Catalinimonas alkaloidigena: one gene and its partner. The main gene of each other region encodes a partner of the protein of the gene in region 2 in a complex. Links are inferred from orthologs where the notes say so. Each region holds a gene or a part of one and is shown on either strand. Other genes may lie near its edges.

What was found. The genes of interacting proteins can lie anywhere in the genome.
Region 1: the proteins of OKW21_RS14620 (region 2) and accD are in contact, whole or in part, in a solved structure (PDB 8UXZ), measured with the Escherichia coli proteins. The link is inferred for Catalinimonas alkaloidigena from one-to-one orthologs.

The regions. Positions count from the first base shown.
Region 1 is NZ_JAQFIL010000001.1:435,248-439,704, forward strand. Bases 965-3,747 are described here. They hold accD (acetyl-CoA carboxylase, carboxyltransferase subunit beta), read left to right. Parts: upstream 965-1,826; coding sequence 1,827-2,669; downstream 2,670-3,747. Other genes in these bases: uvrA (excinuclease ABC subunit UvrA), read left to right, coding at 965-1,717; OKW21_RS01830 (hypothetical protein), read left to right, coding at 2,694-3,128; OKW21_RS01835 (sensor histidine kinase), read right to left, coding at 3,132-3,747. Outside these bases: more of uvrA, read left to right, coding at 1-964; more of OKW21_RS01835, read right to left, coding at 3,748-4,223; OKW21_RS01840 (proline dehydrogenase family protein), read right to left, coding at 4,338-4,457.
Region 2 is NZ_JAQFIL010000001.1:3,575,715-3,580,168, reverse strand. Bases 760-3,539 are described here. They hold OKW21_RS14620 (acetyl-CoA carboxylase carboxyltransferase subunit alpha), read left to right. Parts: upstream 760-1,567; coding sequence 1,568-2,512; downstream 2,513-3,539. Other genes in these bases: OKW21_RS14610 (hypothetical protein), read right to left, coding at 3,326-3,539; OKW21_RS14615 (patatin-like phospholipase family protein), read left to right, coding at 2,538-3,299; OKW21_RS14630 (ISAon1 family transposase), read left to right, coding at 760-1,168. Outside these bases: OKW21_RS14635 (ISAon1 family transposase N-terminal region protein), read left to right, coding at 1-193; OKW21_RS32715 (transposase), read left to right, coding at 255-563; more of OKW21_RS14630, read left to right, coding at 536-759; more of OKW21_RS14610, read right to left, coding at 3,540-3,895; OKW21_RS14605 (1-acyl-sn-glycerol-3-phosphate acyltransferase), read left to right, coding at 4,100-4,454. UniProt on the Escherichia coli protein: Component of the acetyl coenzyme A carboxylase (ACC) complex. First, biotin carboxylase catalyzes the carboxylation of biotin on its carrier protein (BCCP) and then the CO(2) group is transferred by the carboxyltransferase to acetyl-CoA to form malonyl-CoA.

The DNA of each region.
Region 1 (4,457 bases), 3.1 Mb from region 2 along the record:
AGGGTTGAATGCTTTTTTCAAATACCTGGAGTCTAAAACGCACAAGATTCAATACAGAGTGATGCTCTCCCGCTATCGTGGACGTACCATCTGCCCTGAGTGTAAGGGAACTCGCCTTCGCAAAGACGCTTCCTACGTGAAAATTGATGGTACCGCCATTACCGAACTGGTGCTGATGCAGATAGAGCAGGTGATCAGCTTTTTTGAACGTTTGCAGCTTGACGAACATGATATTAAAGTTTCTAATCGCATCCTAAAAGAGATCAGAAGCAGGTTGGAATACCTCAATAAAGTAGGCTTGGGCTACTTGACGCTTAACCGCCTGACCAGTTCGCTTTCAGGCGGGGAATACCAGCGCATCAAGCTGGCTACTTCGCTGGGAAGTGCGCTAGTAGGCTCTATGTACATTCTGGATGAGCCTAGCATTGGCCTGCACCCTCGTGATACTGCACGTTTGGTAGAAGTGCTCAAAACCTTACGTAATTTGGGAAATACTGTGATTGTGGTAGAGCATGAAGAAGAAGTGATGCGGGCTGCCGATCAAATTATTGACATCGGGCCGGATGCAGGTTCACATGGAGGAGAGCTCGTTTTTCAGGGCACCATTAAGGACCTGGAGAAACAGAACGGTCATGCCAATACACATACTTCGCGTTATCTGAGTGGCAGAGATAGTATTCCTGTGCCCAAGCAGAGGCGTAAGTTTAAGTATAAGATTAGTATACAGGGGGCACGTGAAAATAATTTGAAGCATATCAATGTAGATATTCCACTGGGCGTACTTTCTGTGGTGACCGGTGTTAGTGGCTCCGGTAAATCTACGCTGATCAAGAGCATACTTTATCCTGCGCTAGGCAAGATCTTCGGTACAGTCAATGAGACTACCGGAAAGTTTGACAAACTGGAAGGTGATATCAAGAAAGTAAGCCAGGTAGAGTTTGTGGACCAGAATCCAATTGGAAAGTCATCCCGCTCTAACCCAGTGACCTATGTGAAAGCCTATGATGGCATCCGTCAGCTCTTTTCGGAGCAACCACTGGCGAAGCAAAGAGGGTACAAGCCGGCTTTCTTCTCTTTTAATGTGGATGGTGGGCGCTGCGAAAACTGCCAGGGCGAGGGAGAAGTGAAGATAGAGATGCAGTTTATGGCGGATATTCACCTTACCTGTGAGGCCTGTGGGGGAAAGAGGTTTAAAAAAGAAATACTGGAAGTGAAGTATGAGGGTAAAGATATTGCCGATGTGTTGGACATGACAGTAGATGATAGCGTAGCATTCTTTTCTGAGCAAAATACGATCGTCAACAAACTTCAGCCGCTACAGGATGTCGGTTTGGGCTACGTAAGGTTAGGGCAATCATCTAGCTCATTAAGTGGAGGAGAGGCCCAAAGAGTGAAGCTGGCTTCTTTTCTGGGCAAAGGTAATACGCCTCGCAGTCAGCAGGAGCATATCCTTTTCATCTTTGATGAACCTACCACCGGTTTGCATTTTCACGATATTCGTAAGCTGATGGACGCTATCAGTGCGTTGATAGAACAAGGTAACAGTGTGGTAATCATTGAGCACAATATGGAAATAATCAAAAGTGCGGACTGGGTCATTGATCTAGGGCCGGAAGGCGGTGAGCAGGGTGGGAAGCTTATTTTTTCAGGAACACCTGAAGAAATGATTAAAATAGATGATAACTATACAGCGAAGTATTTAAAGAACAAGTTTTGAAGTAGTTTAGCTTCTTCTATAAATTTTTTGGAATAGCAAAATTCTCAATAACTTAGCAGCCCCAAAACAGTAGGATCCTGAAAGACAGGATCTTCAAAATGCAGTAAATATGGCATGGTTTAGAAGAAAAGATAAGGGTATACAGACACCTACTGAAGCAAAGAAGGAAGCTCCTGACGGCTTATGGTACAAAACTCCGGGAGGAAAGATTATACATACCCGGGAACTGAAAAATAATGCTTATGTAGTTCCGGAAGATGGCTACCATGTTCGTATAGGCTCTAATGAATATTTTGAGGTGCTTTTTGATGACAACAAGTTTACTGAGCTTGATGCAAAGATAGAATCTGCAGACCCACTAAATTTTGTAGACAGTAAGCCATACCCAAAGAGGATTAAAGATTCACAGGAAAAAACCCAACTAAAAGATGCGCTTCGCTCTGCGCATGGGAAAATGAACGGACTTGAAATAGTCATTGCCTGCATGGATTTTAGCTTTATCGGGGGCTCTATGGGATCAGTAGTAGGAGAAAAAATAGCCAGAGCCATAGATTATTCCATCAATCATAAAGTGCCTTTCCTTATGATTTCAAAGTCGGGCGGAGCACGCATGATGGAGGCAGGTTTTTCGTTGATGCAAATGGCAAAAACTTCTGCCAAGCTGGCCTTACTTTCTGAGGCAAAGATACCTTATATCTCATTACTTACTGACCCTACTACCGGAGGCGTTACGGCTTCTTTTGCTATGTTGGGTGATTTTAATATTGCTGAGCCAGGAGCACTAATCGGCTTTGCCGGGCCCAGGGTGATAGAGCAGACGATTGGTAAGAGCCTGCCTAAGGGTTTTCAGAGTTCAGAATTTGTGCTTGAACATGGATTCCTGGATTTTATCGTTGACCGTAGAAATCTAAAGTCGGAGTTGACTACTCTGCTTAAAATGCTGGAAAATTAATTATTCACCTTTTATATACTGTTTATGAGTCTCTGGAACCTATTCAGCCCCGGAAAAAGAGCGCGTGAAGAAGATTTTATTCGTCAGCTGTTTCATCTGGCCCTGGCGGATGATGACCTGGATGAAGTAGAAATGGAATACATTCACGGCTTAGGTGATAAGCTTGGGTTAACCCGTGAAAGAGTAAATGAGTTACGGGATCAGTATGTCGAAGGAGACATTAAATACCTCAAGCCTCCTTCAGGAGAAAGCTTTTTTACGCTTTTTTACATGATCAACCTTATCCTGGTAGATGAAGAAGTGCATAACAAAGAGCTGATTATTGCTAAGCAAATGGTACTTAAGCTGGGTTATGCTCCGGATACAGTTGATGTGATTCTGGATGTGATAAGCCGTAATCAGGCGAATAATATTTCAGTAGAAGAGACTTACAAAAACCTGAAGGAAAGACTTTCCTGAGGCTTAGAGTGCTGACTTATCTGGTAGTTGGGTGGGCTGAAATGGAAGAAAAAAGTAAAATATGCTACCTGTGCCATAGGTACTGCTGAAGCCTATTTCACCCTGATGGGCTTCAATGATTTTTCTTACTATTGCCAGGCCCAATCCACTGGAGCGTTCGCCCCCGGTTGGCACATTCTGTGCTTTTTCAAAAGGGCGGAAGATTTTGTCTTTGTCCTGATCTCTAATTCCCATACCCTGGTCTATTACTTCTGTCTTAGCATACTGTCCATTAATACTTACCTTAATTTTGACTTCAGTTTTAGGAAAAGAATATTTCAGGGCGTTTGTCAGCAGGTTGTTCAATACCTGACCCAGATAGGATCTGTCAAATTCCAGGCTGACTTCAGAATTATCGCTCTCTAAGACGATTTTCTGCTCTTTATTAGTAGCTATATGCTGGTTGATTGCTATGATCTCTCTTATAAACTCCAGGTAATCATGCTTTTCTTTTTTGATTTTCAGCGTTCCTGCTTCAATTTGAGCTACATCCAGAAGGTTATCCAGGAGGCTCAGTGCGTTATAACTGGTCTTGTTGATTAAAGTTAGAAACTCCTGCTGGCTTACTGTAAGGTTGGCACTGCTCTTGGGGTCCAGCATAAGGTCGGAGAGGTTGTAAATATTGCCAACCGGACTTCTCAGGTCGTGGGCAGTGATACCGATGTATTTGTTTTTCTCTGCATTAAGCCTCTGTAATTCCAGGTTTGCCAGTTTCAGTTTTTGCTGTTCTCTGCTTAATGCATTCACAAAGATAGCGATAGAAAAAAAGATGCCTGCCCGTACCAAAGCATTCCAGTACAATATCCAGGCACTTGAATAAGGATGACGGGTGATAAGCTCAATGCTAAACCAGGATAAACTACATACTGCGGCAATAATGAGCACCGCACGTTTACTGGTAAGCCTGCTGGAAGCAATATAATAAATGGGTAAAAGATATAGAATAGAAGTAGAGACCTCATAGCCTGTTTGATGGTCTATGACGGTAATAAATGCTACTAGTAAGTAAGTGAGTATATAAACTCCGCGTTTTGTGAAAAAAAAATTCTTAGGCATACTTAGCTTGCTCTACTAATAGAAACGCAAATTTATTTCCAATCATATTATTGCAATACGTTTACCAGAGAAAAAAGCCAATTATTTGTCATTAAAACATACTTTGCTTAAGTCTTATTTTTGATGCGCCGCTTTTCTTCTTTTCAGCTCGCTTTTTACGAGCCGGTACTCGCGGCTACTTTGTCCTGCCACTGAGGTATTTTCTTCCGCTCTCCTGAATAAATAGGGCATTAC
Region 2 (4,454 bases):
AATTACTGTAAAAGATTTTCCCATACGCGGTAAAGCCTGCTATCTGAAAGTAAAACGCAGAAGGTGGTGGAATGAAGATACAGGAAAGGTAGTTTTTAGAAACTGGGAATTGGTGGCTCAGGGCACGCGAATGACTATGGAATTCGCGTCTTTTTTAAAAGCATTGCATCGATACCACACCGGTAAGCTGTAAAAGCTTAGGCAACTACTTCCATATAAACGGCAAGTTATTAGAAGAGCAATATGCTGCTCATTTGAGTGACTACAGGCATTGGGATCAGTTAGAGCATGCCGAGGATTATGTTGTTTTTCCTGAGAATGTTGGTGAATATATCACTATTGATGAAACAGCAGTTTCACAGGGTGAACTTTACACAGTGATCACCAACAAAGCGGCCAGGGGGAATAAAGGCTGCCTTATTGCAATGATCAAGGGTACTAACAGTGAACGAGTAAAGTCTATCCTGCTTAGAAAGATCCCATTAGAAAAAAGGAGGCTGGTCAAAGAAGTCACCTTAGACATGGCGGCCATTCCATGGGGGCCAGTATGGAACAGATCGTGACTAAGACATTTACCAAAGCTGTTTTAGTCACCGATCGTTTTCATGTGCAAAAACTGGCTTATGAAGCAGTTCAGGAAATGAGGATAGCTTATCGCTGGGAAGCTATTGAGCAAGAGAACCAAGAAATGGAATTGAGCAAAGAAGTAGGCAGAACCTTCGTTGCCAACAGGTTAGAAAATGGTGATACTCCTAAACAACTACTGGTCAGGAGCAGGTACCTGCTCTTCAAGGACAAAAGCAAATGGACGTCTTCCCAAGTCCACAGGGCAGAAATCCTGTTCAAACTCTATCCACAGCTTGAGCAAGCTTATGAATTAGCTCAAAAGCTAGGACATATATACCAAAACACTAAAGAGAAAGGTGTCGCTTTCACCAGACTGGCCAGATGGTATGATCAGGTAGAAAAAGCTGGCTTTAAATCTTTCAATACAGTCTCTAGAACCATTCAGCAACACTATAAAACTATCTTAAACTTCTTTGATAGAAGAAGTACTAATGCTGCTGCTGAATCTTTCAATGCCAAAATCAAAGCTTTCAGGTCACAGTTCAGAGGGGTGAGAAACATTAGCTTCTTCCTCTACAGACTTTCCAAAATCTATGCTTAGTACTACTGTCCCCCAGATTTGTTGCTTGATCCGAATTAACTTGGTTTAATTTGGTAGGGTAAAAACAAAAAAAAACCGCTTAAATTTAACGTTTAAGCGGTTTTACAATTATTTGACTTGAGTCTTGCGGTCTGGACGGGACTCGAACCCGCGACCTCCTGCGTGACAGGCAGGCATTCTAACCAACTGAACTACCAGACCTTGAAGTTTGTGTGAAAAGTACTTTCTACTTTTCCGTTTTGGTGTTGCAAAGATATAAGCAATGATTTTAAATACAATGCTCAAGTAAAAATAATTTAACTTTTTTTTATGTGCCTTCCTTTAGGCTTGAAGCTTGTTTTTTACTTTTGGTAAATACTGCAAGAACACTTAGTTTTGCTCAACAATCAATGGATTACTATGCTATTAGAATTTGAAAAACCCATTGTGGAACTGGAGAATAAATTAGCGGATATGAGGCAGATGGCTGAAGAGAGTGGAGTGGATGTCACTGAGGCTGTAAAATCCCTGGAGCAAAAAATTTTCACCTTGAAAAAGGAAACATTCCAGAATCTGACCCGCTGGCAAAAAGTCCAGATCTCACGGCATAATGACCGTCCTTATACGCTGGATTATATTTATGAGCTTTGTTCTGACTTTATAGAGCTACATGGTGACCGCTCAGTGAGTGATGATAAAGCCATGGTTGGTGGCCTGGGAAGTATTGACGGGCAGACTATCATGTTTATTGGCCAGCAAAAGGGTAGAAATACCAAGCAACGTCAGCTTAGAAACTTTGGCATGCCTAATCCGGAAGGGTATCGTAAGGCATTACGTCTTATGAAACAGGCTGAAAAGTTTAATAAGCCAATCGTCACCTTTATAGACACACCCGGAGCCTTTCCTGGTATAGAGGCCGAAGAAAGAGGTCAGGGCGAAGCGATTGCCCGTAACCTGAAAGAGATGTTTATGCTTAAGGTGCCCGTCATTTGCGTAGTAATAGGAGAGGGGGCTTCTGGGGGGGCATTGGGAATTGCAATTGGCGATAGAGTCTTCATGTTAGAAAATACATGGTATTCTGTGATCTCACCCGAAAACTGCTCCACAATTTTGTGGAGAAGTTGGGAATACAAGGAACAAGCAGCAGAAGCTATGAAACTTACTGCAGAAGATATGTTCAAGTTTAAACTTGTAGATGGAATTATTGAAGAACCATTGGGAGGAGCTCACACTGATCTGAAAAAACAAAGTGGCATATTAAAAAAATACCTTTTGGATAGCATCAAACTGCTCAGCAAACTTTCTCCTGAAAAAAGAATTGACCAAAGGATCAAAAAGTTTACTGCCATGGGCGTAGTTAAATAAGATATACGCTGATCACGCAATGGACATGAAAATTGGTCTCGTACTATCAGGTGGAGGAGCCAGGGGGATTGCTCATTTAGGTATTATCAAAGCACTTTTAGAGTTTGAGGTTCCCGTTGACATTATTTCCGGAAGCAGTTCCGGGGCCATAGCAGGAGCATTATTTAGTTATGGATATTCTGTAGATGAAATATTAAAAATTATCTCAGAGCTTAGCCTGGTCAAACTGCTGAAACCTGCAATAAGTAAAACGGGCTTGTTACGAATGGATTCCGCCGTAGAACTGTTTCGTAAGTACTTACCGGAAGACGATTTTTCTACATTAAATATCCCACTTTTTGTTTGTGCCACTGATTTGTGTAAGGGTAAAAGTATTTACTTCAGTGAAGGTCAACTCTTAAAACCCTTAATCGCTTCCTCTTGCCTTCCTGTAATATTTGATCCCATTAATATTGACGGTAACTTATATATAGACGGGGGGGTACTTAATAACTTTCCTACCCAGCCACTGCTGGCTAAAAATGTAAAGATCATTGGGCTACATTCCAATCCGGTAGACGAATCATTTAAACTGACCAATGTGAAGACTATGTTTGAAAGAACATTCCTGTTGGCGATCAATGCCAACAGCTATCATAATGTCAGTGATTGTGACCTGTTTTTAGAGCCTCCCGGATTGAAAAAAATAAAAGTTTTTGACATCAAAAAGTCTAAAGAGATTTTTGAAATAGGCTATAAATATGGAAAGAGCAAAGAGCCTGAAATCAAAAATCTCCTGCATAGTTAGTGCCTGCCTAAGTGATTAATTAAGCTTCAATATCTTTTTACATCAGAGTCATCTAAGCCAAAAGTGCGAATCACTTCTTCATAATTGCTGTAATCAACGTCCTTTCGGGCATTAGAAGTTGAGTAGTCTGCAGGAAGTACGACGACTCTGAAAATCTGATCCTGGGTATATTCAGTTCCTAATGTACTTAAATCAACAGTCCCATCCAGAAAGATATTAACATCCACAAAAGTATGGTCAAAATTGTACTGAAGTGTACCACCATCTAAAAAAGCATTTTGGGGTAGTAGTCGCCAGATGTTAATCGGGGGCTCATCAGTGACTTCAATTTGTTCCCATGAAATATACACAAGCACTACATCGGACTCAAAAACTTCTATTTCATCCTCGGGAAACTCAAAGCCAAAGCCATATTCATTTTCACTGCTGAAGTCTCCTTCAATCTCAAATACAGATCCCAGGATATTTACACCGTCTAAACCATCTTCACCGGGAGGGCCTTGCGGACCGATAGGACCTTCAGGGCCAACCGGACCATCACATGCAGATAAAAAACAGAATAAGGCACAAAAAAAGGGAAGAGTGAATCTTTTCATAACAAAAAATAAGTTTGCGTAATACTGAAGTTTAAAGTAAATCAATTGTCTTGCCAAATAATATTTGCTGAAGGATCATTTTTCTGAATATAAGTGAAAAGAAGCTGAAAACAAGGTCATCCGATCAACTTTCACAAAAAGCAAATCGCCCTGACTTCCATAAAAACGAGTTCAAAATTCCCGATTAAACTTTTATCTTTCGGCATGTGGAGAATTATTGCGATTATCATTTTCAAAATCACCGGATGGAAAGCCCGTTCCTATATACCTACTGATATAAAAAAAGCAGTCATGGTAGCTGCACCGCATACCAGTAATTGGGACTTCATATATGCAAGGGCAGCATTATTTATATTAAGGGTTCCGGTAAAGTTTACCATCAAAAAAGAATGGGTAAAGTTTCCGCTTAGCCTTATCCTTAACCCGCTGGGAGCACTTCCCATAGACCGCCAGAAAAAAGGAATGAGCAGAACCAGTACCGTGGATAAAATGGTTGATATTTTTAATCAGGAAGATCACCTAATCATACTGGTGACACCCGAAGGCACAAGAAAATATG